3 regions of the Marinobacter alkaliphilus genome follow, and region 3 is predicted to be linked to each of the others. Evidence: predicted binding sites of a transcription regulator. Region 3 holds the regulator's gene; each other region holds the start of a gene.
The links. The regulator sigma-54, encoded in region 3, starts transcription at its own class of promoters, with help from an activator protein. The targets are predictions, from matches to a motif close to ANTGGCATNNANNTTGCTNT.
Positions count from the first base shown of each region.

Region 1: the regulator sigma-54 is predicted to act here: its motif matches at 3,616-3,635, upstream of ACZ5Q2_RS17050 (sigma 54-interacting transcriptional regulator).
Region 2: the regulator sigma-54 is predicted to act here: its motif matches at 1,675-1,694, upstream of ACZ5Q2_RS03425 (CmpA/NrtA family ABC transporter substrate-binding protein).

Region 1 is NZ_AP043751.1:3,734,826-3,744,919, forward strand. It holds gene cynS (cyanase) at 1-120, opposite strand, end outside; gene ACZ5Q2_RS17035 (ABC transporter ATP-binding protein) at 149-1,051, opposite strand; gene ntrB (nitrate ABC transporter permease) at 1,109-1,936, opposite strand; gene ACZ5Q2_RS17045 (ABC transporter substrate-binding protein) at 1,939-3,363, opposite strand; gene ACZ5Q2_RS17050 (sigma 54-interacting transcriptional regulator) at 3,667-5,565, shown strand; gene ACZ5Q2_RS17055 (hypothetical protein) at 5,692-6,021, shown strand; gene ACZ5Q2_RS17060 (thiolase family protein) at 6,110-7,288, opposite strand; gene ACZ5Q2_RS17065 (acyl-CoA dehydrogenase family protein) at 7,756-8,904, opposite strand; gene ACZ5Q2_RS17070 (SDR family NAD(P)-dependent oxidoreductase) at 8,985-9,746, opposite strand; gene ACZ5Q2_RS17075 (MerR family transcriptional regulator) at 9,851-10,094, shown strand, end outside.
Region 2 is NZ_AP043751.1:741,387-751,480, forward strand. It holds gene ACZ5Q2_RS03420 (nitrate reductase) at 1-1,396, opposite strand, end outside; gene ACZ5Q2_RS03425 (CmpA/NrtA family ABC transporter substrate-binding protein) at 1,883-3,247, shown strand; gene ACZ5Q2_RS03430 (ABC transporter permease) at 3,259-4,251, shown strand; gene ACZ5Q2_RS03435 (ABC transporter ATP-binding protein) at 4,404-5,282, shown strand; gene ACZ5Q2_RS03440 (nitrate regulatory protein) at 5,333-6,631, opposite strand; gene ACZ5Q2_RS03445 (NAD(P)/FAD-dependent oxidoreductase) at 6,996-8,225, shown strand; gene nirB (nitrite reductase large subunit NirB) at 8,253-10,094, shown strand, end outside.
Region 3 is NZ_AP043751.1:2,218,339-2,228,432, reverse strand. It holds gene ACZ5Q2_RS10200 (MlaC/ttg2D family ABC transporter substrate-binding protein) at 1-370, opposite strand, end outside; gene mlaD (outer membrane lipid asymmetry maintenance protein MlaD) at 402-851, opposite strand; gene mlaE (lipid asymmetry maintenance ABC transporter permease subunit MlaE) at 873-1,655, opposite strand; gene ACZ5Q2_RS10185 (ABC transporter ATP-binding protein) at 1,652-2,464, opposite strand; gene ACZ5Q2_RS10180 (KpsF/GutQ family sugar-phosphate isomerase) at 2,682-3,671, shown strand; gene ACZ5Q2_RS10175 (KdsC family phosphatase) at 3,671-4,240, shown strand; gene lptC (LPS export ABC transporter periplasmic protein LptC) at 4,237-4,836, shown strand; gene lptA (lipopolysaccharide transport periplasmic protein LptA) at 4,820-5,356, shown strand; gene lptB (LPS export ABC transporter ATP-binding protein) at 5,364-6,089, shown strand; gene ACZ5Q2_RS10155 (RNA polymerase factor sigma-54) at 6,273-7,808, shown strand; gene hpf (ribosome hibernation promoting factor) at 7,884-8,186, shown strand; gene ptsN (PTS IIA-like nitrogen regulatory protein PtsN) at 8,285-8,752, shown strand; gene rapZ (RNase adapter RapZ) at 8,793-9,677, shown strand; gene ACZ5Q2_RS10135 (HPr family phosphocarrier protein) at 9,684-9,953, shown strand; gene mgtE (magnesium transporter) at 10,048-10,094, shown strand, end outside.

The DNA of each region.
Region 1 (10,094 bases), 1.5 Mb from region 3:
GCAGGCTGAGGTGGTGAACACCGGGGACATGCCAATCGCTTCAGCAATCGCTTCCCAGGTCATGCCCTTGCTAACTTTGGCTTCCAGAATTTTTGCGGTCATCAGTTCTTTGTTCATCATGGTTATTTCCTCTTTGGGATAATCAACATCAGGCATTCACCGCTCGCGCGGTGGTTTCGGTCTTGGTTTCAGCGGGCGCCGGGTCGGGCGTCAGCTCATCGGTGCTGGGGTCTACTACTCTCGGGCTGCCATCTTTCTCCGGCAGCGCTGAGCCGCTGCGATTCACCAGGAAATCCACCAGGTAATGGCGAATCTTCTGGTGGGCAGGGTTCTGGAAGATCGTGGCCCGGGAGCGCGGGTGTGGCAGGTTCACCTTCACGCTTTCGGCGATGCGGGCGTTGGGGCCGTTGGACATCAGGAAGATGCGGTCAGACAGCAGAATGGCCTCGTCCACATCGTGGGTGATCATGAACACGGTCTGGCGGGTTTCTTCCCAGATTTTTACCAGCTCGTCCTGAATCACCCCGCGGGTGAGGGCATCCAGAGCCCCAAAGGGTTCATCCAGCAACAGCAGCTCTGGCTGGGTGGCGAAGGCGCGGGCGATGCTCACCCGCTGGCGCATACCGCCAGACAGCTGGGAAGGCTTGCGGTCCATGGCGTGGTCCAGACCGACCATTTTCAGGTATCGCTCGCTGTGCTCTCGCACCTTCTCTTTGGACCAGCTGGGCCAGCGAGCCTTTACCCCAAAGATGATGTTGTTCAGGGCGGTTTTCCAGGGCAACAGGCTGTAGTTCTGAAACACCACGCCGCGCTCCAGGCCCGGGCCTTTCACTTCTTTTCCGTTCATCACCACGTTGCCGGTACTGGCCTCGTCCAGGCCGGCCAACACGTTCAGGATGGTGGATTTGCCACAGCCGGAATGGCCGATGATGCACACAAACTCGCCTTTCTGCAGGGCGAAGCGGATGTCTTCGAAGACTGTCAACTCACCGCCCTGGCCGTCCGGGTATACCTTCGACAATCCATCTACTTCCAGGAATGACTTACTCATATCAATTCTCCAGTCGGAGGGTTCTGGCGGGCGCCAGACAACCGGCGCCCTGCCCGATCATTCTTTGTATTCAACCAGCTTCTGAGCCTTGCCCAGGGCCAGGTCCAGCAGCATGCCCACCACCCCGATCATCAGGATGGAGAAGATCACACTGGCGAGGTCCAGGTTGTTCCACTCATTCCACACGTAGTAGCCAATGCCGGTTCCGCCCACGAGCATTTCCGCCGCCACAATCACCAGCCAGGCGATACCGATGGAGATGCGCATGCCGGTCAGGATGGTTGGCGCTGCTGCAGGCAGAATCACCGTAATCGCGGTCTTGAACGGATTGAGCTCGTGGGTGCGGGCCACGTTGACCCAGTCCGACCGCACGTTGGCCACGCCGAAGGCGGTGTTCAGCAGCATGGGCCAGATGGAGCAGATGAAGATCACGAAGATGGCCGACGCATCCGAATCCTGGATGATGAACAGGGCCAGCGGCATCCAGGCCAGGGGCGAGATCGGTCGCAGCACCTGGATGTACGGGTTGAGCGCCTTGTACATCAGCGGCGACATGCCAATCAGAAAGCCCAATGGCAGGGCAATCGCCATGGCCGCCAGATACCCCGTCAGCACCCGGTAAACCGAGTAGGCCAACTGAATGCCGATACCTTTATCATTGGCACCCGCGTCGTAGAACGGGTTGGACAATTCAGCCCAGGCCACCTTGAGAACCGCCGTGGGTGGCGGCACACGGGATTCCTGGTCCGCACCGCCCATCAGCAGTTCATACTCCGACATGGCTTCCTGAGCGGCCGGGGGCTGTGTGGCCATTTCCCACATACCCAAAGCCAGAATCAGGAAAGACACCGACAGCAGCGCTGCCCTCACATTCAACGAGGCCATGATCAAATCCTCCCGATGGCAAAGCTGCGGGCATACTCTTCCGGGGTTTCCGGATCGAAGGTTTTGCCCATGATGGTGTGGGTTTTGTAGGTCTCGGTGGGTGCCGTATAACCCATCTCACGCATCAGCTTGCCGGTTTCACCCGCCAGGTAGACCTGCTCAGCGATGCCTTTGTAATCCACATCGCCCTCGATGTAGCCCCAGCGTTTCATCTGGGTAAGAATCCAAACGCCCATGGAGTGCCAGGGGAACGGGTCGAAGTCGATGCGGTCCGGCACGTTCTGCACCTCGCCCAGGCCATCGGCGTATCGGCCGGTCAGCACCTGCTGGATCACCGGCACCGGCTGGTTCAGGTAGTTTCGGGGGGCAATGGCCTCGGCGATCTCTTTGCGATTTTCAGGCTCATTGGAGTACTGGGTGGCGTCGATGATGGCGCGCAACAAAGCGCCGTAGGTGTTCGGGTTCTGGCTGGCAAATTTCTGGCTGCAGGCGAAGGCGCAGCAGGGGTGCCCTTCCCAGATATCCTTGGTGAGCATATGAATGAAGCCGACCTTCTCCCATACCGCTCGCTGGTTGAACGGGTCTGGTGACAGGTAGCCATCCAGGTTGCCGGCGCGCAGGTTGGCCACCATCTCAGGTGGCGGAACCACCCGGATCTGAACGTCTTTATCCGGATCAATACCGTTTTCAGCCAGGTAATAGCGCAACAGGAAGTTGTGCATGGAATACTCGAACGGCACCCCGAATTTGAAGCCTTTCCACTGCTTCGGGTCGCGCTTGTCCATGTGGTCCACGTGCAGCACGATCGCCTGGCCGTTGATGTTCTCAACCGCTGGCATGATGAACGGCTCCGGCGTGGAACCGGCGCCCATGGTCATGGCCAGGGGCATGGGAGTGAGCATGTGTGAGGCGTCATATTCACCCGCCAGAGACTTGTCCCGAGCCACGGCCCAACCCGCCGTTTTGGTGACGGTGACGTCCAGGCCATAGCGCTCATAAAACCCCATCGGAGCGGCCATAATGATGGGCGTGGCGCAGGTGATCGGCACAAAGCCAACGTTCAGTTTGGTTTTTTCCAGCTTGCCCAGAGATTCCTTCACCGCCGCCTTGGCTTTATCCATGGGGAACACAGAGCCCAGCAATGCCGCTGCGGTGCCTGCCCCCATCATCTTCATGAAGCTGCGGCGACTGTGATCGTTGTGACCGAACACCGAACGCACCACGGCGCTTTCGATGGCGCGGTCCATCATGGCTTCGGAATCCATCCCGGCCGTAGAGCCTGTGGCTTGCTCGCCCGCAGTCTCACGAAGGTTCAGCGATACAGACGGCAGGCCGTCACCAGGCTTGCATTCCGGGCAACCACAGGTTTTCGCGTGGATCAGTGACTGGTCGCCGTCAAACGGGTTTCCAAGGCTTTTGGTTGTCATGGTGCACTCTCCCTACTCTCAGATAGTTTTTTTGCACTCTTGCGGTGCAACTAAGACTCTGGTTCTGCCCGGCCAGGATTTGGCCTTGGCAAACAGCACGTTCTGAGATGACTATTGCGGGGTTCGTGCCAACTTTATTAAAACCTCTACCTCATTGTTTTTATGGGGCTTAATACAAACTCATGCTAACCAGGTGCACTACGAAATTTCGCAATGCACGATTTATCGTAGTGAGCGCTTCGATTTTTCGTAGTTGGCACAGGCTTTGTTTGGCATTTACCGTCACTCAAGCGGAGGCCCGGCATGAACCAGCCCGAACGCATGGAAACACACCAATGGATCAACCACCTGCCAGAGGCTGCCCTTCTGGTAGATGCGGGCCAGGACCTGATCCTCTCCGCCAACAGCGCCATGGCACGAATGGCCGGCACCGACCGACAATCCATTGCCAACATGGCATGTACCCAGCTGTTTGCTGACCAGCGGCCCCAGCTGATCAATTTCACCGAAGAAACCCTGTTCCGCAGCCACAGCTGGAGCCGTGATTTCCACCTGAAACACCGGGATGGCCACACGGTTGAACTGGAAATTTCTTCTTCCTGCGTGGGCGAGGCAGAAGCGCAAACCCTGCTACTGCTCCTGCGTGATCGGCGACAATTGAGAACCCTGCGCGAACGCCACGAAGCCAATCACTACCACCGGGGTGGCCTGCTGGAGTGGCGACGAGTGGAAGAGCTGTTCAAGGATATGGAGCGGGAGAACCAGCTGATTCTCCACGCCGTTGGCGAAGGCATTTACGGGGTGGACGCCGAAGGCCGCACCACCTTCGCCAATCCCGCCGCCGAGCGCATGCTGGGCTGGCGCATGGATGAACTCATGGGGCGCGTGATACACCGTGTTGTGCATCACTCCCACGAAGACGGCAGCCTGTTCCCACTGAAAGAATGCCCCATCTACGGCGCTTTCCGGGATGGCAGCATCAAGCGCGTTGGCGACGACTGGTTCTGGCGCAAAGACGGCACCGGGTTTCCGGTGGAGTACACCAGCACCCCGATCATGGACAACGGCCACCCGGTGGGTGCGGTTGTGGTGTTCCGGGACATCTCCGCCAGACTGCAAGCCCAGAAGGAACTGCAGTCAGCACTGGAAGAAGTAGAGAGCCTGAAACGCCGGCTGGAAATGGAAAATGCCTACCTACAGGAAGAACTCAGCGCGGAGTTCCACTTCCACGAAATCCTCGGCCAGAGCGACGCCATCAAGGCCATCGTGCGGCGCATCGGCATGGTGGCTCCGACAGACGCCAACGTTCTGATCACCGGCGAATCCGGCACCGGCAAGGAGTTGATTGCCCGCGCCATCCACCAGGCCAGCACCCGACGCGACCGCCCGTTGATCCGGGTAAACTGCGCCGCGATTCCAAAAGACCTGTTTGAGAGCGAGTTCTTCGGCCACATCAAAGGCGCCTTCACTGGCGCCGTGAACGACAGAATCGGCCGATTCGAACTGGCCGACGGCGGCACCCTGTTTCTGGATGAAGTGGGTGAAATCCCTTTGGAATTGCAGGGCAAGCTGTTGCGGGTGCTTCAGGATCAGCAGTTCGAACGCGTGGGTGAGAACAAGACTCGCGCCGTCGATGTAAGGGTAATAGCGGCCACCAACCGGGAGTTAAAAACGGAGGTGCAGGAGAAAACCTTCCGGGAAGACCTGTATTTTCGCCTCAACGTCTTCCCCATCGAGTCCATCCCCCTGCGCAGGAGACTTGAAGACATCCCGATGCTGGCCCAGGAGTTCCTGAACCGGGCGTGTCAGAAGTTCAACCGGCCACCGCTGGTTCTGACAGAACGAGATGTGAGTACCCTCAAGGCCTACCACTGGCCGGGCAACGTTCGGGAACTGGAAAACGTGATCGAACGCCAGGTGATTACCGCCGTTGGCCGCCTGGACCTGGACCTTCCGGGTGTCGAACCTTCTGCGCATGCCGCAGCGAACTCAACGCCATCGCGTCATTACGGTAGTGAGTTGTTGACCGAGGTAGACTTGAAGGAGCTGGAGAAACAGAACCTGATCAAGGCGCTGAGAATGACCGGCGGGCGCATCTTCGGAGATGACGGGGCAGCGGCACTACTTGGCATCAAGCCAACGACCCTCAATTCCCGCCTGGGCAAGCTCAAGCTTGATGCCCGGCAGTTTCGGGCTTCTTGAGTGTTGGCTTGGGTTTCTGGGTTCGGGCTTGGGCTCCTGGCCTTCTGGTTGGGGGGCGGGGTTTGGCTTGGGCTCCTAGCCTTCTAGCTGTGCGGGCGGGCTTGCGGGGTGGCTGTTGGATTTTTTTTGGAAAAACAACTCGCTTCGCTCAGACATCTTTTTCCGGCAAAAAACCCAACAACCACCCCGCGCCGACGGGCATTGGCGGGTATTCGCTTGATAACAGAGCCAATATATTTGGCACTTAAAATTGCAAAAGATCGATTCAGTACGATGGTCGCGCTTATTTCAGGGTGCTTTCGTTGTTTTTTCCTTGGTATTCCTGTGCTGCACGTCGGTAGGGGGGTGTGGGGTATTTTTCTGTCAGGGAAAAAGATGTCTGAGCGCAGCGAGTTGTTTTTCCCAGAAGAAAAATACCCCATACCCCGCGTACCCGCCCGCCAACCACCAGGCTAGGAGCCGAAGCCATACCCAGCCCGCAAACCGGGAAGGCCAGGAGCCCAAACCAAACCCCACACCAAAACCAGAAGGCTCAGAACGGAACTCAGACCACCTCGATGGCCACCGCAGTTGCTTCACCACCACCAATGCACAGCGATGCCACACCACGCTTCAGGCCACGTTGTTTGAGGGCGTTGATCAGGGTAATGATGATACGGGAGCCAGAGGAGCCGATGGGGTGGCCCAGGGCGCAGGCGCCGCCGTGCACGTTGACCTTTTCCGCAGGTAATTTCAGCTCATTGATGGCGGCCAGGGTGACCACTGCGAAGGCTTCGTTGATCTCGAACAGGTCGACATCATCCAGCGTCCAACCGGCTTTCTTAAGCACTTTTTCGATGGAGCCAATCGGGGCCAGTGTGAACTCTGCCGGCAAGCGGGCATGGGTGGCGTGGGCCACGATTCTGGCTTGTGGAACAAGGCCTCGGGCATCTGCTTCAACCGCTGAAGTCAGCACCAGGGCAGAGGCACCGTCGCTGATAGAGCTGGAGTTGGCGGCGGTTACCGAGCCGTCTTTGGCAAAGGCCGGTTTCAGTTGCGGGATCTTTTCGGGTTTGGCGTTACCGGGTTGTTCGTCGGTGTCGACTTCGGTATAACCACCGCGGCCGGCAACGGTCACCGGAGTAATTTCATCCCGGAACCAGCCATTCTGGATCGCCGTCAGGGCTTTTTGCAGAGAGCCGATGGCGAACTCGTCCATGGCCTGACGGGTGATGTTGAATTTATCAGCGGTGCGCTGGGCAAACACGCCCATCAGCCCGCCTTCGTAGGCGTCTTCCAGGCCATCCAGGAACATGCTGTCCATCACCTGGCCGTGGCCCATGCGCATGCCGGCGCGGGCTTTCGGTAACAGATACGGTGCCTGGCTCATGTTCTCCATACCACCGGCGATCATGATGTTGTTGGTGCCGGCTTTGATCTGGTCGTGGGCCATGATGACGGCTTGCATGCCGGAGCCGCACATTTTGTTGATGGTGGTGCAGCCACTGCTATCCGGAATACCGGCAGCGCGGGATGCCTGCCGCGCAGGTGCCTGGCCGAGGCCGGCGGGTAGCACGCAGCCCATGATGATTTCCTGTATATCTGCCGGCTGCAGCCCGGCACGTTCAATGGCCGCCTTGATGGAAACGGCGCCCAGTTCCGGTGAACGCACAGAGCTCAAAGAGCCCATCATGCCCCCCATCGGGGTTCTGGCGGAACCGGCTATTACGATATCGTTGTTCATGTTTTATGTTCTCCTGCAACGGAATCTAGTTGGTGTTCTTATTTTGCTCATCGGTCTTGTTTGGGTTCCTAGCCTTTCGGGTGTGCGGGCGGGTACGCGGGGTATGGGGTATTTTTCTTCTGGGAAAAACAACTCGCTTCGCTCAGACATCTTTTTCCCTGCCAGAAAAATACCCCATACCCCACTACCGACGTGCAGTACAGGAATGCCAAGGGTAAAAACAAAGAAAGTACCCTGGGGTAAGTGTGAGTGTTGCACTGAATCTATCCTTTCCCTTTCTAAGCGCAAAACCTACAAGGGTTTTTATCAAGCGACTACCCGCCAATGCCCGTCGGCGCGGGGTGGTTGTTGGATTTTTTGCCGGAAAAAGATGTCTGAGCGAAGCGAGTTGTTTTTCCAAAAAAAATCCAACAGCCACCCCGCAAGCCCGCCCGCAAACCGGAAGGCTGGGGGCCCAAGCCAGCCCCTCAGCGCCCAAGTACCGAACGGGCAATAACCTCCTTCATCACCTCTGAAGTACCGCCGTAAATCCTCTGAACCCGAGCGTCGATAAAGTTCCGGGAAATCGGATACTCGGTGGTGTAACCGTAGCCCCCAAACAACTGCAAACAGCCATCGGCCACCCGGCACTGCATCTCCGTGGCACTGTACTTGGCCATCGACGCCGTGGGCGCATCCAACTTGCCGTCTTCGTATTCGCGGATGCACTGATCAACAAACGCCTTGTTGATGCGGTAGTCGGTTTCCATGCGGGCGATTTCGAAACGGGTGTTCTGAAGCTGGCTGAGCTTCTGGCCGAACAGTTCCCGCTCCTGGGCGTAGGCAATGGTGAGATCCAGGGAGCCCCGGGCCGCAGCGACGCCGAGGGCGCCGATCACCAGGCGTTCGCGGGGCAGTTCGCGCATCAGGTACATGAAACCCTGCCCTTCTTCGCCCAACAAAGCGGATGCGGGAACACGCATGTCGGAGAAGAACAGCTCGGAGGTGTCGCCAGAATGCTGGCCGATTTTGTCCAGGTTGCGGCCCTTGCTGAAGCCCGGTAGTGAAGTGTCCACCAGGAACAGGCTGATGCCGCGGGCCCCGGCTTTCGGGTCGGTTTTGGCGGCGACGATTACCATGTCGGCGTGCTGGCCGTTGGTGATGAAGGTTTTGGAGCCATTGAGGATGTAGTCGTCGCCGTCTTTAACCGCGCTGGTGCGCATGGCCTGCAGGTCGCTGCCAGCGCCGGGTTCGGTCATGGCGATGGCGCCGACGGCTTCACCGGAGACCATTTTGGGCAACCATTGCTGGCGCTGGGCCTCGTTGCCGATGTGGCTGAGGTAAGGCGCCACGATGTCTGAGTGCACCATCACATTGGTGGACAACGCCCCGAACCCCATGCGGGCCATTTCTTCACCCACCACCACAGAAAACTGGAAAGGCGCACCAATGCCGCCGCAGTCTTCCGGCACGTCGACACACAGTAAACTGGCGTTGCCCAAGGTGTTCCATAGCTCCCGTGGCACAATGCCGCTTTTCTCCCAGGCCTCGTAGTGCGGTTTCACCTCGGCTTCCAGAGCCTTGATCACCGACTCCCGAAACATGGCCAATTCTTCTTGATCGACGTGGTTGGTCATATCACTCACCTGTTGTTATTTGTTCGCTTGTGGCGAATCCTGTTGCCTGAACCCGCTTGTGACGGGTGGTTTGCGTCAATTCACTTGGGCGCCATGCGCAGGGCGCAATCCAGGCGAATCACTTCGCCGTTCAAAATCGGGTTGCGCACCATCTGGTCTACCATCATGCCGAACTCTTCCGGCTTACCCAATCGCTTGGGGAACGGCAGTGTCGCCGCCAGGCTGTCCTGCACTTCTTCCGGCATACCGGCCATCATCGGGGTCATAAACAGGCCCGGAGCAATGGTGTTCACGCGGATACCTTCACGGGCCAATTCGCGGGCGGATTGCAAAGTTAACGCCACAACCCCGCCCTTGGAGGCACTGTAGGCAGCCTGGCCGATCTGGCCCTCATAGGCGGCCACAGAAGCAGTATTGATGATCACGCCTCGCTCGCCATCGGCGTTCGGCTCGCGCTGGGCCATATCTGCCGCAGCAAGACGCAGGATGTTGAAGGTGCCAATCAGGTTGACCTGGATCACCTTGCTGAAGCTGTCCAGCGGCATCACACCTTCCCGGCCCAGAATCTTCGCCGCCGGCGCAATGCCTGCGCAGTTAACTGCGACACCACAGGGGCCATGGGCTTCCCGCGCAGCGTTGATGGCCGCTTCGGCACTTTGTGCGGAGCTTACATCGCACTCAAGGAAGATCCCGCCGATGTCTGCGGCCACTTTCTCACCCTGTTCTTTCTGAAGATCCAGGATGGCCACCTTGCACCCGGCAGCCGCCAGCGCACGCGCAGCGCCCTCGCCCAGCCCAGACGCTCCGCCTGTTACAATGGCCGCCACATTATTGAATTCCATCATGCACTCCTATTCTCAGGATTGTATTTGTTGAAAATCGGACCCGAAAACTACTTTACGTTTACGTAAACTTTATCTAACCTTGGTCTAAAAAGGAAATCGTGATGAACGAAAAAAGAACCTTCAGCATCAGCGAGCTCTCCCAAGAGTTCGACGTGACAACCCGAAGCATCCGATTCTATGAGGATCAGGGCTTGCTCAAGCCCACCCGAAGGGGCCAAACCCGGATCTTCAGCACCAAAGACCGGGTTCGGTTGAAGCTTATTCTCCGGGGCAAGCGCATGGGCTTCTCCCTGGCAGAAACCAGGGAACTGTTCGACCTGTGGGACGAAACCCTCACCGGTAACG
Region 2 (10,094 bases), 1.5 Mb from region 3:
CTGGCAAAAATCGACGCTGGCGTGAAATGCACCGTTCCGAGTTGGTCACGGTACCGTCCTTCTCGCCCCAACCGGCAGCAGGCAACAGGATATCGGCAAACGCCGTGGTATCGGTCTGGGCCACGCAGTCTGAGACTATAAGGGTCTCGCATCGCGCCAGGGCCTCCCTGACCCGGGCGTTGTCGGGCAGGCTGACCGCAGGATTGGTGCCCATCACCCAGAGCACCCGGATGTCGCCCCGATGAACGGCTTCAAACAGATCCACCGCCTTATAGCCCGGTCCCGCTGCCAATTTTTCACTGTGCCAGAAGTCGGCAACCCGTTGCACCGCGCCGGGCGTGTCGTAATCCATATGGGCCGCCAGGGTGTTGGCCAGACCGCCCACTTCCCGCCCACCCATGGCATTGGGTTGACCGGTGAGTGAAAACGGACTGGCACCGGGCCGGCCAACGCGCCCTGTGGCCAGGTGGCAGTTGATAATAGCGTTGGCTTTGTCGGTGCCAGCCACCGACTGATTGATGCCCTGGGAAAAGGCGGTGACTGTCCGATCGGTCTCGGCAAACCACCGATAGAAGCGTTCCACATCCGCAGCCCGAAGGTCACATCCGCGGGCGACCGCCAGTATCGAAGGCGCACAGGCGCGGGCCACACTCAGAGTCTCCTCGAATCCATTGCAATGCTGTTCCAGGTACTGTGTGGCCAGGGCTCCGTGGTCATGCAGCCAAACCAGCAAGCCATTGAACAGCAGGGTGTCGGTTCCCGGCCGCAGTTGCAGGTGCAGGTCAGCCATCTCTGTGGTTGCGGTTTGCCTTGGGTCAATGGCTACCACTTTGCGCCCGGGCCGGTGGGACGCTTTTATCCGCTGATAAAGTACCGGATGCGTCCAGGCGGCATTACTGCCCGCCAGCACCAGCAAGTCCGCCAGCTCGAGGTCCTCATAACAGCCGGGCACGCAGTCCTCACCAAACGCCCTCTTGTGGGCTGCCACGGCAGACGACATGCACAACCGGGAATTGGTATCCACGTGCGGGGTGCCAATAAAGCCCTTGGCCAGCTTGTTGGCAATGTAATAGTCCTCTGTGAGCAGCTGGCCAGACAGGTAAAAAGCCACAGACTCCGGGCCATGGTCTCTGACCGAAACACGAATGGCCTCAGCTACCCGGTCAATGGCTTCCGACCACTCAACGGTATGCCCTGCCACACGGGGGGCCAGCAAACGGTCGTGTCCGGTCACGGTCTCATGTAACGCAGAGCCTTTGACACAAAGGCGACCATTATTGGCCGGGTGGCCAAGATCGCCCTGAACGGCGTCAGGTTTCGCCAGAACACCACAGCCCACACCGCAATAAGGGCAGGTGGTGGCGGTACTTCCGGGAGTGGTTCGGCGGTTTTTCATGATCAATCCTCTGCTTTACCCATAAAAAAGCCCGCCATCCGGGGTCTGTTTCCAGAGCCGGGGCGGGCTTCTTTGCCAAAATTGTCTGTTTTATGGAAAGCAATAACGGGGCCAGCGATTGCCAAAACAGCACTTGCCCGGCCGGCCTTGTGGCAACGCCCGGGCTACGGCCTTGTTCAGCAGATCCATCGGCTCCGGCAGGCCGGGATACACTTCTGCCTTGAGGTTTCACATTGGTGCGAAATCGCTCAGGTTGCACCAAAAACAGACCGGGCTCGATTGGCGTTTTCCTCGCTCAACACGGAAGGGAATATCAAGCCTTTGAAAACTATGAATATTAAAAAATGGCACGGCTTATGCTGAGGTAACAGCGAACCATCAAGACATCACATCTCTCGTTCTAAGGCATTGGCGCCTGCTCTCCGGAAACGGAGGGTGGGCGTTTTTTTTGTGCGCCAGAAAAGAGAGACACAGAGAGGTAACAGCATGAACACACGCCGTCATCAACTCAGAGGCTTGCTCACAGGCGCACTGATTGGGCTGAGCACGCTAGCCCAGGCGAGCATCGGGCCGGCCGAGAAACCAGACCTGAAACTGGGCTTCATCAAACTCACCGATATGGCGCCACTGGCGGTTGCCTGGGAACAGGGCTACTTCCTGGACGAAGGCCTGTTCGTGGAACTGGAAGCCCAGGCCAACTGGAAAGTGCTGCTGGACCGGGTGATCACCGGCGAGCTGGACGGTGCCCACATGCTGGCCGGCCAGCCTTTGGGCGCGTCCATTGGCTATGGCACTCAGGCCAACATCATTACCGCCTTCAGCATGGACCTCAACGGCAACGCGATTACCGTGTCCAACGCGGTATGGGAAACCATGAAGCCCCACCTGGACATGGATGGCGACAAACCCGCCCACCCGATCTCCGCGAGCGCACTGAAACCGGCGGTGGAGCAATCCCTGAGCAAAGGCGAGCGGTTCCGGATGGGCATGGTGTTCCCGGTGTCCACCCACAACTACGAACTCCGCTACTGGCTGGCCGCCGGCGGCCTGAATCCCGGCTTCTACGCCCCACAACGGGGTGATACCAGTGGCACCTTGCAGGCCGATGTTCATCTGTCCGTTACCCCGCCGCCGCAAATGCCGGCCACCATGGAAGCTGGCACCATTCAGGGCTACTGCGTGGGCGAACCCTGGAATCAGCAGGCGGTGTTCAAGGGCATCGGGGTGCCGGTCATCACCGATTATGAGATCTGGCCAAACAACCCTGAAAAAGTCTTTGGCGTGACCGAGACTTGGGCAGAGAAGCATCCCAATACCCACCTGCGGTTGTTGCGGGCACTGATCCGCGCGGCTTACTGGCTGGATGAAAACGACAACGCAAACCGCCAGGAAGCGGTAGAACTCCTTTCCCGCTCCAGCTACGTGGGCGCAGACAAAGACGTGATCGCCAACTCTATGACCGGCACGTTCGAATACGAGAAAGGGGATGTGCGGGAGGTTCCGGACTTCAACGTGTTCTTCCGCTATCACGCCACTTACCCCTATCCCTCTGATGCAATCTGGTATCTGACCCAGATGCGCCGGTGGGGCCAGATTCCGGACGCCAAGCCAGATGACTGGTACATGCAGACCGCAGCCAGGGTATACCGGGGTGATCTGTATGCTCAGGCCGCGCAGTCACTGATCGATGATGGTGTGATGAACGCCAGTGACTTCCCTGACTTTGACGCTGAAAACTTTGAACGCCCCTTCCAGGGCGAGCTGATTGACGGCGTGCCTTTCACACCCCGTGAACCGAACGCTTACATAGACCGCTTTGATATTGGGCTGAAAGGCACCGAGACACCGTAAGGGGGCACAACATGAGCACATTAAGCATAAGGATTGGCCAGTCGATGGCCGCCAGGAGCCGCAACCTGCTCGCCCGGCTGAGCCCAAATGAATTGTTGGCGGCTGGCAAAGAGGCTTTGCTGCCCTTGATCGGAATTCTGGTGTTTCTGGGATTCTGGCATCTGGCAGCACCCCAGGTACAGACGTCTCTGGGCGCCTTTCCGGGGCCAGCTCAGGTCTGGGAGCAGGCGGGGCAACTCTGGCAAGAACACGCCAACCAGCGGGAACGCGCCAGCCAGTTCATCGCCATGCAGGAGCAGCGTAATGCCAGGATTCTGGCCGACAACCCGGAGGCGGAGGTGCGAATCCGCTCTTATCCTGGCGCACCCACCTTTATCGATCAGATCGGTACCAGCCTGGTCACGGTGTTGTCAGGATTTGCCCTGGCCACGCTGATTGCGGTGCCCCTGGGAATTGTGTTCGGTCTTAACCGGTATTTTCAGGCGGCGGTCAATCCGCTGATCCAGATCTTCAAGCCGGTGTCGCCCCTGGCCTGGCTGCCACTGGTCACCATGGTGGTGTCAGCCACGTACGTCAGCGATGACCCGATGTTCCAGAAGTCGTTTCTGACTTCGATGATCACGGTCACCCTTTGCAGCCTGTGGCCCACGCTGATCAATACCAGCGTTGGCGTGGCGGCGGTGAATCCGGACCTGCTGAACGTGTCGAAGGTGCTGAAGCTGTCGTTCTGGACCCACGTTCGCAAGGTGGTGCTGCCGTCGTCGGTACCGATGATTTTTACCGGGTTGCGGGTGTCTCTGGGTATTGCCTGGATGGTGCTGATTGCGGCGGAGATGCTGGCGCAAAGTCCCGGGCTTGGGAAGTTTGTGTGGGATGAGTTTCAGAATGGCAGCAGTCAGTCTTTGAGCCGGATCATGGTGGCGGTGCTGGCCATCGGGTTTATCGGGTTTTTGCTGGATCGGGTGATGCTGTTGATTCAGAAGAAGGTGGCCTGGAACGAGTGATCAAACTTGGGAGCATGCCGCACCGGGTGGGTTACGCCTCCCGAAACACGCGGCGAGTACATCCATGTACGCTCCGCAAAAACATCCATGTTTTTGAGGGTTTCGGGAGGCGTAACCCACCCGGCGCTCCGCTTGCTTTTGAGGTGATTTCCATGAGTAAAACACATTTAGAACTTACCGGTGTTGAGATGGCGTTTGATACGCCGAAAGGGCCGTTCGTTGCCCTGGACAACGTGAACCTGAAGATCCAGAAAGGGGAGTTTGTTTCGCTTATCGGCCACTCCGGCTGTGGTAAATCGACGGTGCTGAACATTGTCGCCGGCTTGTTGCAGGCCTCCAAGGGTGGCTGTGTGTTGAACGGGCATGAGGTGAACTCACCGGGGCCGGAGCGGGCGGTGGTGTTTCAGAACCATGCGCTGATGCCCTGGCTGACGGTGTATGAGAATGTGGAGCTGGCTGTTCGGCAGGTGTTTCGCAAGTCGATGAACCGTAAGGAGCGCCGGGACTGGATTACCCATAACCTGGAGCTGGTGAATATGGCCCATGCCGCCAATAAACGGCCGGGGGAGATTTCTGGGGGCATGGCGCAGCGGGTGGGGATTGCCCGGGCGTTGGCGATGAAACCGAGCGTGCTGCTGATGGATGAGCCGTTCGGGGCCCTGGATGCGCTGACCCGGGCACATCTTCAGGATTCGCTGATGGAGATTCAGCAGGAGCTGAACAATACGGTGATCATGATCACCCACGATGTAGACGAGGCGGTGCTGTTGTCGGACCGCATCATCATGATGACCAACGGGCCGGCGGCGACGGTGGGGGAAGATCTGCACATTGATTTGCCTCGGCCGCGTAATCGGGTGGCGTTGGCGGATGACGCCAAATATGTGCATTACCGGCAGGAGGTGCTGTCGTTCCTGTACGAGAAACAGCGCAAGCTGGAATCCCTGAGCAGCCGGCGGGCCGCCAGTGCCTCCACGCAGGGTGGGGAGAGTGCAAAGGTGGAGAAGGAGAAACAGCCGGCGTCTGCCTGAGGCTGCACGGCACCGGGGCTACTTTTGCCCCGGCGCTCTCGGGGATGGCGTCAGCCCAGAACACCGGCCATGGAGACCAGGGCCCGGGCCACATCGGGTAATCGCTTGCCCTGATCCATGGCCAGCTTTCGCAGCAATCGATGGGCTTCGTCGTTGCTGATGTCGCGATGTTCCATCAGTAGCAACACGGCCTTTTCCTGGGTGCGCCGGTCTTCCAGAGCTTCTTTCGCACTTTGCAGTTCTTCAGACATCTGGCGCAGGCGGCGGGTTTGCTCCTGAACCAGATCAAAGATGGATCTGCCTGACTGTTGCCCGACACCGTCACCGGCCCAGGCATCTGCCGTACTCGCATCTACTCCATTATCGCAGACCACCAATACCGGCATTGTCGAGGCGTTCCGTTGTTCCAGCGAGGCCAGCAGAGTTTCCTGGTGAGCCAGGGAGTGGCGCGCCTCGGTGTAGCGTTCCACGCAACGGTGGTGGAAGGCGTTTTCCACGGAATCTTCGATTTTCTTGAGATCATCCATACGGTCGGTCATCAGGTTAAACCAGCGATCGGCCATTTCCCTGTCCAGGGATTTATAGGGTCCGACCGACACCGCCTTCTGGCGCATCCGCTCTATTTCCAGTTCCCGCGGGTGAGACCGCAGCGCCTGCCAGAGAGCCAGGCTGTCTTCGCTGGCAAAGGCAACAAATACCTCGAAACACCGTTCCTGCGCTTCAACCAGGTGCATCATGCGCCGTGACAGTGCGTTTTCGAAGTGGCCACTGGAGAATCCCGCGGAGCCTGCCGCCCGCTCCTGGCCACAGTATTCCTTACCATTCATCACGTGCACCATGGCCACCAGCAGGCCGGCAATGGAGGGTTCAGCAACGGTTTCGGCGGCTTCAAAAACCACCGTAATCAGCTGATGGATGGTGTCGCAAAACCAGTCCGTAGCATCCACCACGCTGGCTTCCTGCCCGACCACTTTCTGCCTGAACTCGGCCAGCTGATCGAGGCTATGAAGGGCACTGGCAATATGACCCAGCAGCGGGCTGCTGACCGGATGGGTAGTCAGGTCTTCCTGTATGTCGGTCAGCGCCTTACGGAAGATGACAGCCAGTTGGTCATTCTCTTTCAGGATAACCGAACGCTCCCGGGCGAAACGCTGGCAACCGGACCCCAGATACAGGTTGGTAGCTCCCCGCTCCCGTTGCAGTCCGTGCACCAGGTTACCCACGCTCTGCACCAGCCGGCCCATCTGCAGAAAGTACTCCAGGTTGCGGATTTCGCACTGCCGGGAGGCCATCAGAAAGTCTGCGGCTGTGGCCGTCGCGGCCGTATTGGTCTGGCGTTTGCTGTTCATGGTGCAACTCCTGGTATCGGTACACAGCGGGTTCCTGTCTGACTGGACTGCAGCAATTAACAGGCCAGAACCACCGGCATCATCTTCGTGCGTTTCGCCCCATCCCGGGGCATCTTTTCTGCCCGGCACGGGTGCAATAGAGCCGCGATATCATCTAAGCAACTGAATTAAATGGAGTTAAAAAGTTGGCATGGAGATCGCTATGTCCTAATCAAGGACGACTGTCCCGGCCATGGAATCAGGCCGGACCATCAGATCATTGTTGTTGGCATTGGTGCCGGACCATCTGTTCTCTTCGGAGAGCATGATGCTCCGGCTTTTTTCGTTTGGTTTTCGGCAATTCGTTGAGTAAGGGAGCGCACCTATGGAACACACACAGACCCCTGCGCTGGTGATCTGCGGCCATGGCATGGTTGCGCAGCGATTGCTGGAGCAACTGGTGGCCACAGGGCACCCGTTCAGCCGCATTGTGGTGTTCAACGGCGAGCCTTTCGCTGCCTATAACCGAATCCAGCTGTCGTCCTTGCTGGCGAATCAGGTCCGGGAGTCAGAGCTGGAACTGAAACCCCGGTCCTGGTTCCGCCAGCACAAAATCGAGGTCTATAACCGTGAGCCGGTCACGGCCATCGAACCGCATCAGCACCGGGTGACGACCGCCAGCGGGCGCACGCTGGCTTACCACACCCTTGTGCTGGCCACTGGCGCCAGTCCTTCACGTCTTGGCCTGCCCGGCGAGGATCTGGATGGCGTGATGACCTTCCGGGATCTGACCGATACCCGCACCCTGATTCACCGGGCGCAGACACATCGCCGTGCGGTCGTCATAGGCGGCGGTTTTCTTGGCCTGGAAGCGGCCGAGGGGCTCAGGGCCCGGGGTATGGACGTCACGATTCTGCATCGCAGCGGTCACCTGCTGAACCGACAGCTCAATCCAGCCGCCGGCGAATTACTGAAGCACCAGTTACAGCAACGGGGCCTCACCGTTCTGACCGGTACAGAGCCGACAGCGCTGCTGGGCAAAAACCAGGTCCAGGCGGTACAACTCAGCGACGGCACCGTGCTGGCGACGGACCTGGTGGTGCTGGCAACCGGTATTCATCCGAACAAAGCACTGGCAGAAGCCGCCGGCCTGGCCTGCGACCGGGGCGTACAGGTGGATTCGCAGATGACCACTTCCAATCCTCATATCCACGCCCTCGGTGAATGCTGCCAGTTTCAGGAACACACGTTTGGCCTCGTGGAGCCCGGCTACGAACAGGCGGCCGTGTTGGCCCGGCATCTCTGCCAGGTGTCCGGAAACCCGGGTTTCACACCGGGAGAAATCGCCACACGCCTGAAAATCAGCGACCTCCCCATTTTTTCCTGCGGGCCGATCACTCCGGGCCCGCACACCGAAACCATTGAGTGGCAGGACTACGCCCAAGCGGTCTACGGCCAACTGCTGGTGGAACACAACCGCCTGACCGGCGCCATTCTGCTCGGCGACACCAGCAGCGCCCCCTGGTACAGCGAGTTGATTCGTTCAGGCACGGATATATCCCGCTACCGGGACACCATCGCTTTCGGCAAACCCTATTGCGACGCAGCGGCCTGATCCGCTGCCATGAGAGAGGACAAGACTATGAGCAAACAGACCCTGATCGTGATCGGTAACGGCATGGTTGGCCATCACTTCCTGGAACAGTTCAGCCAGTCTCCGGCCGCCGACGCCTATAACATCGTCGTTTTCGGCGAAGAAAAGCAACTGGCCTACGACCGGGTGCACCTGTCGGAGTATTTCAGCGGCTCAAGCCATGCGGACCTGGCCATGGGCACCGCGGACTGGTATGCCGACCAGGGCATTGATCTGCACCTGAATGAGCCGGTGACCGGCATTGATCGGGACGCCCGGATGATCACCACACCCAAGGGCGAATACCCCTACGATCAGCTGGTGCTGGCCACCGGCTCTTACCCGTTTGTCCCGCCCATTGACGGTAACGATCAGGAAGGCTGCTTTGTATACCGCACCCTGGATGACCTGGACGCCATTCAGGCCAGCGCGCAAAAGGCGAAGACCGGCGTGGTGGTCGGCGGCGGCCTGCTGGGGCTGGAAGCAGCAAACGCGCTGAAAAGCCTTGGTTTACAGGCCCATGTGGTGGAGTTTGCCCCGCGCCTGATGCCGGTTCAACTGGACGATCAGGGCGGCGCCCTGTTACGCCAGAAAATTGAAGATCTTGGTGTGCAGGTGCACACCGAGAAAGCCACCACCGCCATTGTGCCGGGCAGCGCCGCGCGGCTACGGATGAATTTCTCGGATGAAAGCCATCTGGAAACCGACCTGATTGTGTTCTCCGCCGGCATCCGCCCCCAGGACACCCTGGCTCGGGCCTGCGGCCTTGAACTGGGCGAACGCGGCGGGATCGTGATCAACAACCAGTGCACCACGTCCGACCCGCACATCCACGCCATTGGCGAATGCGCGCTCTGGAACAACTTTGTCTTCGGCCTTGTGGCGCCGGGCTACACCATGGCCCGCACGCTATCGGCGGCGCTGAACAACGACGCCAGTGCGGCCTTTACCGGTGCCGACATGAGCACCAAACTGAAGTTGCTGGGGGTGGATGTGGGCTCCATCGGCGACGCCCATGCCAAGACCCCCGGCGCCCGTAACATTCGCTTTCACGATGAGCAGGCCGGCCACTACCGGCGCATGGTGGTGAGCCAGGACGGCAAGACCCTGCTGGGCGCCATCCTGGTGGGCGATAACGGCCCCTACGATACCCTGCTGCAATACGCCCTCAATGGCATTGAGTTGCCGGCCAATCCGGAAGCCCTGATTCTGCCGGAGAGCGAAGGCGGTGCCCCGGCCCTGGGTGCCGATGCCCTGCCGGATACCGCGTCCATCTGTTCCTGCCACAACGTTACCAAGGGCGACATCTGCTGCGCGATTGACGCCGGCTGCACTGATCTGGGCGGCGTGAAGGCCGAAACCAAAGCCAGCAGCGGCTGTGGTGGCTGTGCCGCTTTGCTCAAAAAGGTGGTGGACAGCGAGCTGGAGAAACGCGGCGTGGAGGTGTGCACGGATTTGTGCGAACACTTCCCCTACACCCGCCAGGAGCTGTTCCATCTGGTGAAGGTAAACGGCATCCGCACCTTCCGGGGCCTGCTCAAGCAATACGGCAAGGGCCAGGGCTGTGATATCTGCAAGCCGACGGTGGGTTCGATTCTGGCCACCTGCTGGAACGAGCACATCCTGGCCACGGACCACGTGCCGCTGCAGGACACCAACGATACCTTCATGGCCAACATGCAGAAGAACGGCACCTATTCCATCGTCCCGCGCATTCCCGGCGGCGAGATCACCCCGGATAAGCTGATTGTGCTGGGCGAGGTGGCCAAGCAGTACAACCTGTACACGAAGATCACCGGCGGTCAGCGGGTGGACCTGTTCGGTGCCACCCTGAGTGAGCTGCCGGAGATC
Region 3 (10,094 bases):
CTTTCACCTGGATGGTGAAATCATCGGCCGACACCAGCGCCTGGGCATAACTGTCAAACAGGCTGCGCTTGAACTTCTCGACAAAGTCATCGCGCTGCTCTGGCGTCGACTGCCGGGCGTAGCGGCCCATTACCCGAGCCGCAATGCGACGAAAATCTACGAACTGGTCAAGGGCTTCATCCATGCTCGCGTAAAAGGCTTCCGGGTCGGATGCGTAGAGGCCCTTCTCCGCCTGAAGCTTTTTTACCAACTTCTGGGTATTGTCATCCACATACTGCCTGAGCTCTTCTTCCGGCCCTGCCCAGGCCTGGCCGAACCCTACTGCAAACAGGGCGAGTATCAGTATAAGGCGTTGTTTCAAAACAAGCATTGCAGTCTCCTGTGCGTTTATTCCCGTTGCCTCACCGGCCCGAGGCGAAATTGCTGATCATCCGTTCCAGATTCATGGCAGATTGGGTGGAATAGAAGGTATCGCCTTCTTTCAAGGACTCAAGATCCCCACCAATGGAGATATCAATGTACTGCTCCCCCAGAATTCCGGATGTACGTATTACTGCTGCACTGTCCGCCGGGATGTTATCCACGCCTTTGTGGATAGACATGGTCACCCTGGCCTGAAAGGTTTCCCGGTCCAGAGTGATCGACTCAATGGTGCCTACCGTCACACCCGCCATGGATATCCGGCCCCGGGGCGCCAGCCCGCCGATATCGTTAAAGTTTGCGTGGAGCTTGTACGTAGCGCCAGCAGCCTTGGGGGACAGGCCACTGACCTGCAACGCCAGGAACAGCAAGGCAGCCAGACCGGCGATAATAAACAGACCGACGATGATTTCTGTTGTTCGTTGTGCCATGAGAGGCTCCCGGAATACCTGTTAGAAATTTCCAAACATGACAGCGGTCAGCACGAAATCCAGGCCGAGAACCGCCAAAGATGAATACACCACGGTTTTGGTGGTGGCTGAGCTGATCCCTGCTGAGGTGGGCACACAGTCATAACCCTGGTACACCGCGATCCAGGCGCAGACAAAACCGAACACCACACTCTTGATCAGCCCGTTGAGAACGTCATCCACAAAGTCCACTGAGGCTTGCATATTGCCCCAATATGAACCTTCGTATACACCCAACCACTCAACACCCACCAACATGCCACCCCAGACGCCAACCACCGCGAATATCATGGCCAGAATGGGCAGTGAAATAAAACCCGCCCACAACCTTGGGGCGATCACCCGGCGCAACGGGTCGACCCCCATCATTTCCATGCTGGAGAGTTGCTCGGTCGCTTTCATCAGACCGATTTCGGCGGTTAACGCAGAACCAGCACGGCCAGCAAACAGCAGTGCCGCCACCACTGGCGCCAGTTCACGCACCAGGGTCAATGCGATCATCTGGCCGATGGCCGCCTCCGAACCAAAATCGCTGAGAATAGTGTACCCCTGAAGACCGAGCACCATGCCGATGAACAAACCCGACACCACCACAATGGCCAGCGACAGCACACCAACTGCATATAACTGCTTTACCAGGAGCGGAAAACCTACAGAGGGCTTCGGTACGCCCCCGACAACGCCCACCAGAAACTGACAGGCCCGCCCCAGTGACGCAATAACATCAAGACCCGTTCGCCCCAGGGCCGCTATGAGATCCATCATGCGCCACCCCCGCAGATACCGAAATCAGACGCTGCATCGCTGTTCGGGTAATGGAACGGCACCGGGCCGTCGGGCTGGCCTTTGAGGAACTGTTGAACCCGCTCGGAGGGGTGCGCCCTGAGTTCATCCGGAGTTCCCTCACCAATGACCTTGCCATCCGCAATGATGCACGCGTAGTGGCAGATACTCAGGGATTCCGGCACGTCATGGGAAACGAGCACACTGGTCAGGCCCATGGAGCTGTTCAGATCGCGGATCAACTTGACCAGAACCCCCATGGCAATGGGATCCTGCCCGGCGAAAGGCTCGTCGTACATGATCAGCTCCGGGTCCAGCGCGATACTGCGGGCCAGCGCCACCCGACGAGTCATTCCGCCGGACAGTTCAGAAGGCATCAATCTGCGGGCACCACGCAGGCCCACCGCTTCGAGCTTCATCAGCACGATATCCCGTATCATATCTTCCGGCAGGCGGGTGTGAACCCGCAAAGGAAAGGCAACGTTCTCGTAAACACTCAGGTCGGTGAACAGGGCGCCACTCTGAAAAAGCATGCCCATCTTTTCCCGCAGCACGTACAATTCCTTGCGCTTGAGCTTTGGCACCTCACGGCCTGCCACCACCACCTGACCGGAGTCGGGACGCAGCTGGCCGCCAATCAGTCGCAACAGCGTGGTCTTACCGGTGCCACTGGGGCCCATGATCGCGGTGATCCGCCCCTTCGGAATATCCAGCGAGACACCATCGAATATGCGCCGGCCGGAGCGGGAAAACACCACGTCGTTAAGGCTTATGTATGCAGATGACGCCATAATCCATCCTGATTAAAGAGCACCTACATTATGACATGCGCCGCTTCAGCTCAATGAAAAGCCGGTTAAAGCTACGTAAAATGTCTTGATGGCAATGATCAGTTTCCCTGAACGTTGGCTGCCACGCGTCTCAACAATGATATACTCACGATTCAGTCGCCCGATCACCGACGTTTGGCCGGGCAAACCAGACCGACCGAGCAGACTATCCGCCGAGATGACAGATTCACACGCTCCAGACACCCCCGACTACCGCTCCTCAGCAGTTCGAGCCATCCGCATCGAGCGGGAAGCTATCGAAGCCCTGGAAAGCCGTATCAACGGCGACTTCACCAGAGCCTGCGACGTTATCATGGCCTGCAAAGGCCGGGTAGTGGTCACCGGCATGGGTAAATCCGGCCATATCGGCAACAAGATTGCAGCCACATTGGCAAGCACCGGCACGCCCGCCTTTTTTGTTCACCCGGGTGAAGCCAGCCACGGCGATATGGGCATGATCACCCCACAAGATGTGGTGGTTGCCATCTCCAACAGTGGCAGCACCAGCGAGGTGGTGACTATTCTGCCGCTGATCAAACGCATGGGGGCACCGCTGATCAGCATGACCGGCAACCCGAACTCTGTGCTGGCTCAGGAAGCGGTCGCCAATCTGGATGTCAGCGTTGCCCTGGAGGCCTGCCCGCTTGGCCTGGCACCCACATCCAGCACCACAGCAACCCTGGTTATGGGCGATGCGTTGGCCGTAGCCCTGCTGGAAGCCCGAGGCTTCAGTGCCGAAGACTTTGCCTTCTCTCACCCGGGCGGCAGTCTGGGACGGCGCTTGCTGCTGCGGGTTTCTGACATCATGCATACCGGCGACCAGATTCCCAAAGTTCTTGAAACTACCACCCTCAGCGGCGCCCTGCTGGAGATCAGCCGTAAAGGGCTGGGCATGACCACCATCGTGGACGCCCAGGGGCATCTGACCGGCATATTTACCGATGGCGACCTGCGCCGGACCCTGGACAAATCCGTCGACGTTCACACCACCCCGATCCGGGACGTCATGACCCGCCACGGCAAAACCATTCAGGCTGACCACCTGGCGGCCGAGGCACTGAACATCATGGAAGAGATGAAGATCAATGCCCTGCCCGTCACCGACGACGACGGCAACCTGGTTGGCGCCATCAACATGCATGACCTGCTGCGTGCGGGGGTGATTTAATGAGTGACTTCGCACCGCCTGTGCACACCGGCTGGGACGACACGCTCAAGGCAAAAGCCGCCAGAATTCGCCTGATCGCCCTGGACGTAGACGGCATCATGAGCGACGGCCGGTTGTATTTCAGCGCTGCCGGCGACGAACTCAAAGCGTTCAATATACTGGATGGTCTGGGCCTGAAACAGTTGATGAAGGCTGGAATTACCGTGGCAGTCATTACCGGGCGCCGGTCACCACTGACAGAAAAACGGATGACCGACCTCGGCATCCCGCACCTGATGCAGGGCCGGGAAGACAAGAAAGTTGCGTTACAGGAACTGGTTGCAGGCATGGATATCGCTCCGGACCAGATTGCCTATATGGGCGATGATCTGCCTGATCTGCCCGCCCTGACATTCGCCGGCCTGGGTATCAGCGTGCCCAACGGCTACTGGCTAGTGCGTCAGCAAGCCGACTATTGCACTCAGGCCCCGGGGGGGCACGGCGCCGTGCGTGAAGCATGTGACCTGATACTCTGGGCGCAGAACCGGCTGGGCGCCACTCTGGCCCCCTATCTGGGCAAGCGGTCATGATCCCGGGGGCCCTGCCGGACATCGTTCGCAACCCCTGGGTTCGAACCCTGGCGCTGGCAGCCACGGTTCTCGCGACCGTCTTCCTGATGTGGCAGAACGAGGAAGGTGACAGTGTGCGGGGCGATGCCGCAGAACTCAGGGGCCCGTCGGAACCCGACAGTTTTATCATCGAGGGCCGCTACACAACCTGGGACGAACACGGCAACCTTAAGATGTCGATATCCAGCCCTCGAATTGAGCAGTTTGAAGACACCAACTACGCCACCATGAATGCTCCAAGGGCCAGGATTTTCAGCGAACAGGCTACCCCACCATGGATAATCGAAGCGGATGAAGGTAGCCTCCGGCAAGACGATGATCAGTTGACCTTGACGGGCAACGTAGTGGTACTCCGGCAAACCGGCGACTCTGAAGCCACCCTGAAAACCGAATCACTGACCCTGGATAACCGCCAGGGCACGGTATACACCGATCAACCGGTCACCATTACCGAACCGTTCGGCGTTACCGAGGCCAATGGCATGAAAGCCTGGGTAAACGAACGCATACTGGAACTCAACTCCCGGGTGGAAGGGCAATATGAAACCATCAGGTAAGCGCACACACCGACTGCCGGCCATACTGGCCGCACTGATGCTGGCCAGCCCGGCAACCGCGTTTGATCTGGATTCCGACACCCCCATCAAGGTCAGCGCTGATTCCGCCCGCCTGGACGATACCGAAGGGACCGCCATCTACACCGGCGACGTTGAACTGGTTCAGGGGGCCACCCAGCTGAACGCAGAACGGGTGGTACTGTATCGAAGCCCCGAAGGTCTCAGCCGGATTGAGGCAAGCGGCGAACCCGCCCGATATCGCCAGCCGGCACGGGAAGGTGAAGCCATGACAGACGCCCGGGCGCGGACCATCACCTGGTCAGCGGCGGAAAACCGGCTGACGTTCGAGCGCCAGGCCGTGATTGAACAGGGCAGCAATGTGTTCCGGGGCGACGTCATCCAATACGACACCGTGCGCAGGGTGGTCACTGCAGAAGGCGGCACGCCTTCGGAAGAGAGCTCTGGCCGGGTGGAAATGGTGATTCAGCCTCGCGGCTCCAGCAACCCCTCAGACGAATAGGTTACTGATGGCAGTTCTCAGGGCCAGCAACCTGGCAAAAAGCTACAAACAGAAAAAAGTGGTTCTCGATGTGTCTCTGGAAATCCGGTCTGGAGAAATCGTAGGCCTGCTCGGCCCCAACGGCGCCGGGAAAACGACCTGTTTTTACATGATTGTCGGGCTTGTACCCTCCGACCGCGGCCGAATCACCATTGACAGCCAGGACATCACCCCCCTACCCATGCATGGCCGGGCACGCAAAGGCATCGGCTACCTGCCCCAGGAAGCCTCGGTATTCCGTAAACTGACCGTGCGCGACAACATCATGGCCATTCTGGAAACCCGAAAAGGCATGAAACGGCCTGAGCGGGAAGCCAAACTTGAGGAACTGCTCGAGGAATTTCACATCACCCATATCCGGGACAGCCTGGGTATGTCGCTGTCCGGTGGTGAACGGCGGCGCGTCGAAATCGCCAGAGCGCTGGCCATGGAACCTGCGTTTATTCTGCTGGATGAGCCCTTCGCCGGGGTAGACCCCATCTCGGTCAGCGACATCAAACACATCATCCGGCATTTGCGAGATAAAGGCATTGGTGTGCTGATCACCGATCACAACGTGCGGGAAACCCTCGATATTTGTGAAAACGCCTACATTGTCTCCGGCGGCCATATCATCGCCTCCGGCAATGCTGAAGCCATCCTGGCCAATCAGCAGGTCAAGGAAGTCTACCTGGGTGATGAGTTCCACCTGTAAGCGGAAGAAAACCCCTCGACGACCGAGGTCTGATTGTTTTGATGATCTGTAGCAAGTAAACTCGGCAAAGAACTTGCTTATACTGACAACAGTGAGCGGCAAGTAACCAGCGTATAACAATTTTTTTGCCTGACAGCAGGCAACGTCACTACCGGGACACCCTTGATTTATGGATCTTGAGCCATGGTTATGAAAGCCTCATTACAGCTTAAGATGGGCCAGAGTCTGACCATGACGCCCCAGCTGCAACAGGCCATTCGCCTGCTTCAGCTTTCCACCCTCGACCTTCAGCAGGAAATCCAGCAGGCACTGGAATCCAACCCCATGCTGGAAACCTCCGAGGATGACGATCAGTCTGACATCCCCGATACGGATGCCGACACCCGGGACGAACATAAAGACCGGGATTCCGACCACGATGAACCAGCCACCGAGGCTGCCTCTGACTGGGATGAAAACGAAAATGGCCCGGACTGGGCTTCCGAAAACGACATCCCGGATAACATCCCCGACGACCTGCCCGTAGACACCGCCTGGGACGATATCTACCAGTCTGCACCGGCGCCAGCCAGCAAAGGGGACGACGAGAACGAGTCGGATTTCGAAACCCGCAATTCACCAGCCGAGACCCTCCAGGACCACCTGGAATGGCAGCTCAACCTCACCCCCATGAGCGAGCGTGACCAGGCAATCGCCCACGCCCTGATGGACGCTGTGGATGAGCGCGGTTACCTGACCTCACCGATTGAGGAAATCCATTCCGGCCTGCAGGACGAAACTGAAGAAGACCCCCTTGAACTGGACGAGGTAGAGGCGGTCCTGCACCGGCTACAACACTTCGACCCGCCGGGCGTGTTCGCCCGGGACCTGCAGGAATGCCTGCTGATTCAGCTCAACCAGTTGCCGCCAGATACCCCCTGGCTTCGACTGGCCCGCCTGGTGGTTACCCAGTTCCTGCATTTGCTGGGCAACCGGGATTACGCGCAACTGCTGCGCCGCAGCCGACTCAAGGAAGATCAGTTGCGCGAGGTTCTGGCCCTGATTACCAGCCTCAACCCTCGCCCGGGTGACGTGGTAGACCGAGCGGAGCCGGATTACGTGATACCAGACGTCATCGTCCGAAAACACGAGGGCCGGTGGCGTGTTGAGCTCAATCCGGAGATCGCCCCGAGAATTCGGGTCAACGCCAGCTACGCATCACTGATCCGTCGCGCCGATAGCAGTGCTGATAACACCTACCTGCGGGATCAACTGCAGGAGGCCAAGTGGTTCATTAAAAGCCTGCAAAGCCGCAATGAAACGCTGCTGAAAGTCGCCACCCGGATTGTTGAGCACCAACAGGGTTTCCTGGACCAGGGGGAAGAAGCGATGAAGCCGCTGATCCTCTCGGACATCGCCCAGGCCGTGGAAATGCACGAATCCACCATTTCACGGGTCACCACGCAAAAGTATATGCACACACCCCGCGGCATTTTCGAGCTGAAGTACTTTTTCTCCAGCCACGTCAGCACCGCTGAGGGCGGAGAATGTTCCTCCACCGCTATTCGTGCGATGATCAAGAAACTGATTTCAGAAGAAACTCCAAAAAAGCCGTTGAGCGATAGCAAGATTGCAGCCATGCTTGGAGAACAGGGCATCAATGTAGCCCGGCGCACCGTTGCCAAATACCGGGAGGCCATGCACATTCCTCCTTCAAACGAGCGCAAACGACTGGTTTAATGTTTTTTCCGGTGCATGAAGCACCGGACACGCAGCCCGGTGGCAACACCGGCATGATGACAACAGGAGACGCCTATGCAACTCAACATTTCAGGCCATCACGTAGACCTGACCCCTGCATTGAAGGATTACGTCAACACCAAGTTCGAGAAGCTGGAGCGTCACTTTGACCACATCAGTAACTGTCAGGTGACGCTGCAAGTTGAGAAGGTACGTCAGATGGCTGAAGCCACCCTGCATGTCATCGGTGGCGAGATCCACGCAAAGGCAGAGAGTGAGGATATGTACGCCGCGATTGATTCGCTGGTGGACAAGCTGGACCGCCAGATCCTCAAGCACAAAGAAAAGAATGTAGACCGGATGCACGGCAACGGCTGAGCGCGCTCATCGCGCCACCGTACCGGGTGTTTCAATGATACGAGCTGCGGCGGGCAATACCGGCCGCAGCCTTTTTTTTACGGAATCACAGTCGATCCATGAGCGATACATCCCTGACCATCGACAACATTCTGGCTCCCGAACTGACGCTGTGCCGAGTGCCAGCCTCCAGTAAAAAGCGGGTACTGGAAACCATCGCAGAGCATATTCATCATCAGGATGAAATCCTCAGCGACACCGAGATTTTCAACAATCTGGTTTCTCGCGAGCGGCTTGGCAGCACCGGTATCGGCCAGGGTATTGCCATACCCCATTGCCGGCTGGAGGGGCTGGACCGTGTGATCGGCGTGCTGATGACACTGGAAGAGAGCATCGACTTCGATGCTATCGACAATCAGCCGGTCGACCTGGTGTTTGCCTTGATCGTGCCCAAAGAAGCCACCAGTGAACATCTGGAGCTGTTAAGCCAGTTGGCCGAGAAATTCAACGACAACGGGTTCTGCGAACAGCTTCGCCAATGCCAGGATGCAGCATCCCTTTACCAGCGCATGACCGCGGCATCCTGATAAGCATTAGCACCAACAGAAGCAGGCAGGAGCGTCCATCATGAAACTGATCATCGTCAGTGGCCGATCCGGGTCCGGTAAGAGTACCGCGTTGCATGTGCTCGAAGATCTGGGTTTTTATTGCATTGATAACCTTCCCATCGGACTGCTGTTCCCGCTGACCCGGGAAGCGGCGCAACAGGAAACGCCGGGGCGGCTCCGGAAAATGGCCGTCAGCATCGACGCCCGCAACCTGTCTGCCGAACTGGCCAACTTCGAACAAATCTATCGCCAGCTTCGCGATGCGGGAGTCGTTGTCGAGATTATCTTTCTGGATGCCGATGAACAATCCCTGTTGCAGCGGTTCCACGCCACACGCCGGAAGCACCCGCTGAGCGACGACCGCACCTCCCTCCGAGAAGCCATCACCAACGAAAAGGCACTGTTGGAACCGCTGTCAAAACTGGCAGACCTATACATCAACACCACCGGCATGTCGATGTATGAACTGCGCGACATGGTCAAACAGCGAGTGGTCGGTCGCAAGGATCAGGAGCTTGCACTGCTGTTCCAGTCATTCGGTTTCAAGCATGGCGTACCGGTCGATTCCGATTACGTTTTCGATGTGCGCTGCCTGCCCAACCCATACTGGGATACCAGCCTGCGCAAATACGTCGGTACCGATCAGCCGGTTATCGAGTTTCTCGAGCGGGAACCTCTCACCGGGCAAATGGTGGACGACCTGATCCGCTTCCTGGATACCTGGCTGCCCTCGTTTGCCGACAGCAACCGCAGCTACATGACCATTTCTATTGGCTGTACCGGTGGCCAGCACCGTTCCGTCTATGTCTGCGAGCAACTGGGCCAGCACTTCCGCACCCGATACAACAATGTGCAGGTTCGTCATACTGAACTTCCCCACCTCCAGGCCCGAGGGGAGATCTGATCCAACATGATCTGCCGCCCTGTCACCATCATCAACAAACTGGGCCTGCACGCCCGAGCCACCGCCAAGCTGGTGGCCACCGCCTCCGGCTTTGACAGCCAGGTGCGGATACGCGGCAAGGGCCGGGACGTGGATGCCAAGAACATCATGCAGGTGATGATGCTGGCTGCCAGCCAGGGCACGGATATTGAACTGGTCGCCGACGGCCCTGATGAGCAGGAAGCCATCGAGGCACTTGTAGAACTGATCGGTGATTATTTCGGCGAGGGGGGTTAAGCACACCCTGGTTCGTCATTCACCTACAATCCTTTCTCACCTGACGGCGCTAACTCCGCTATAATGCGACGGTTTTCTGATCGCAGGTGGTTTCATGACCGATATTCTGGAAAAAAGTCAGGCCCGCCAGCGCCTTCGCTC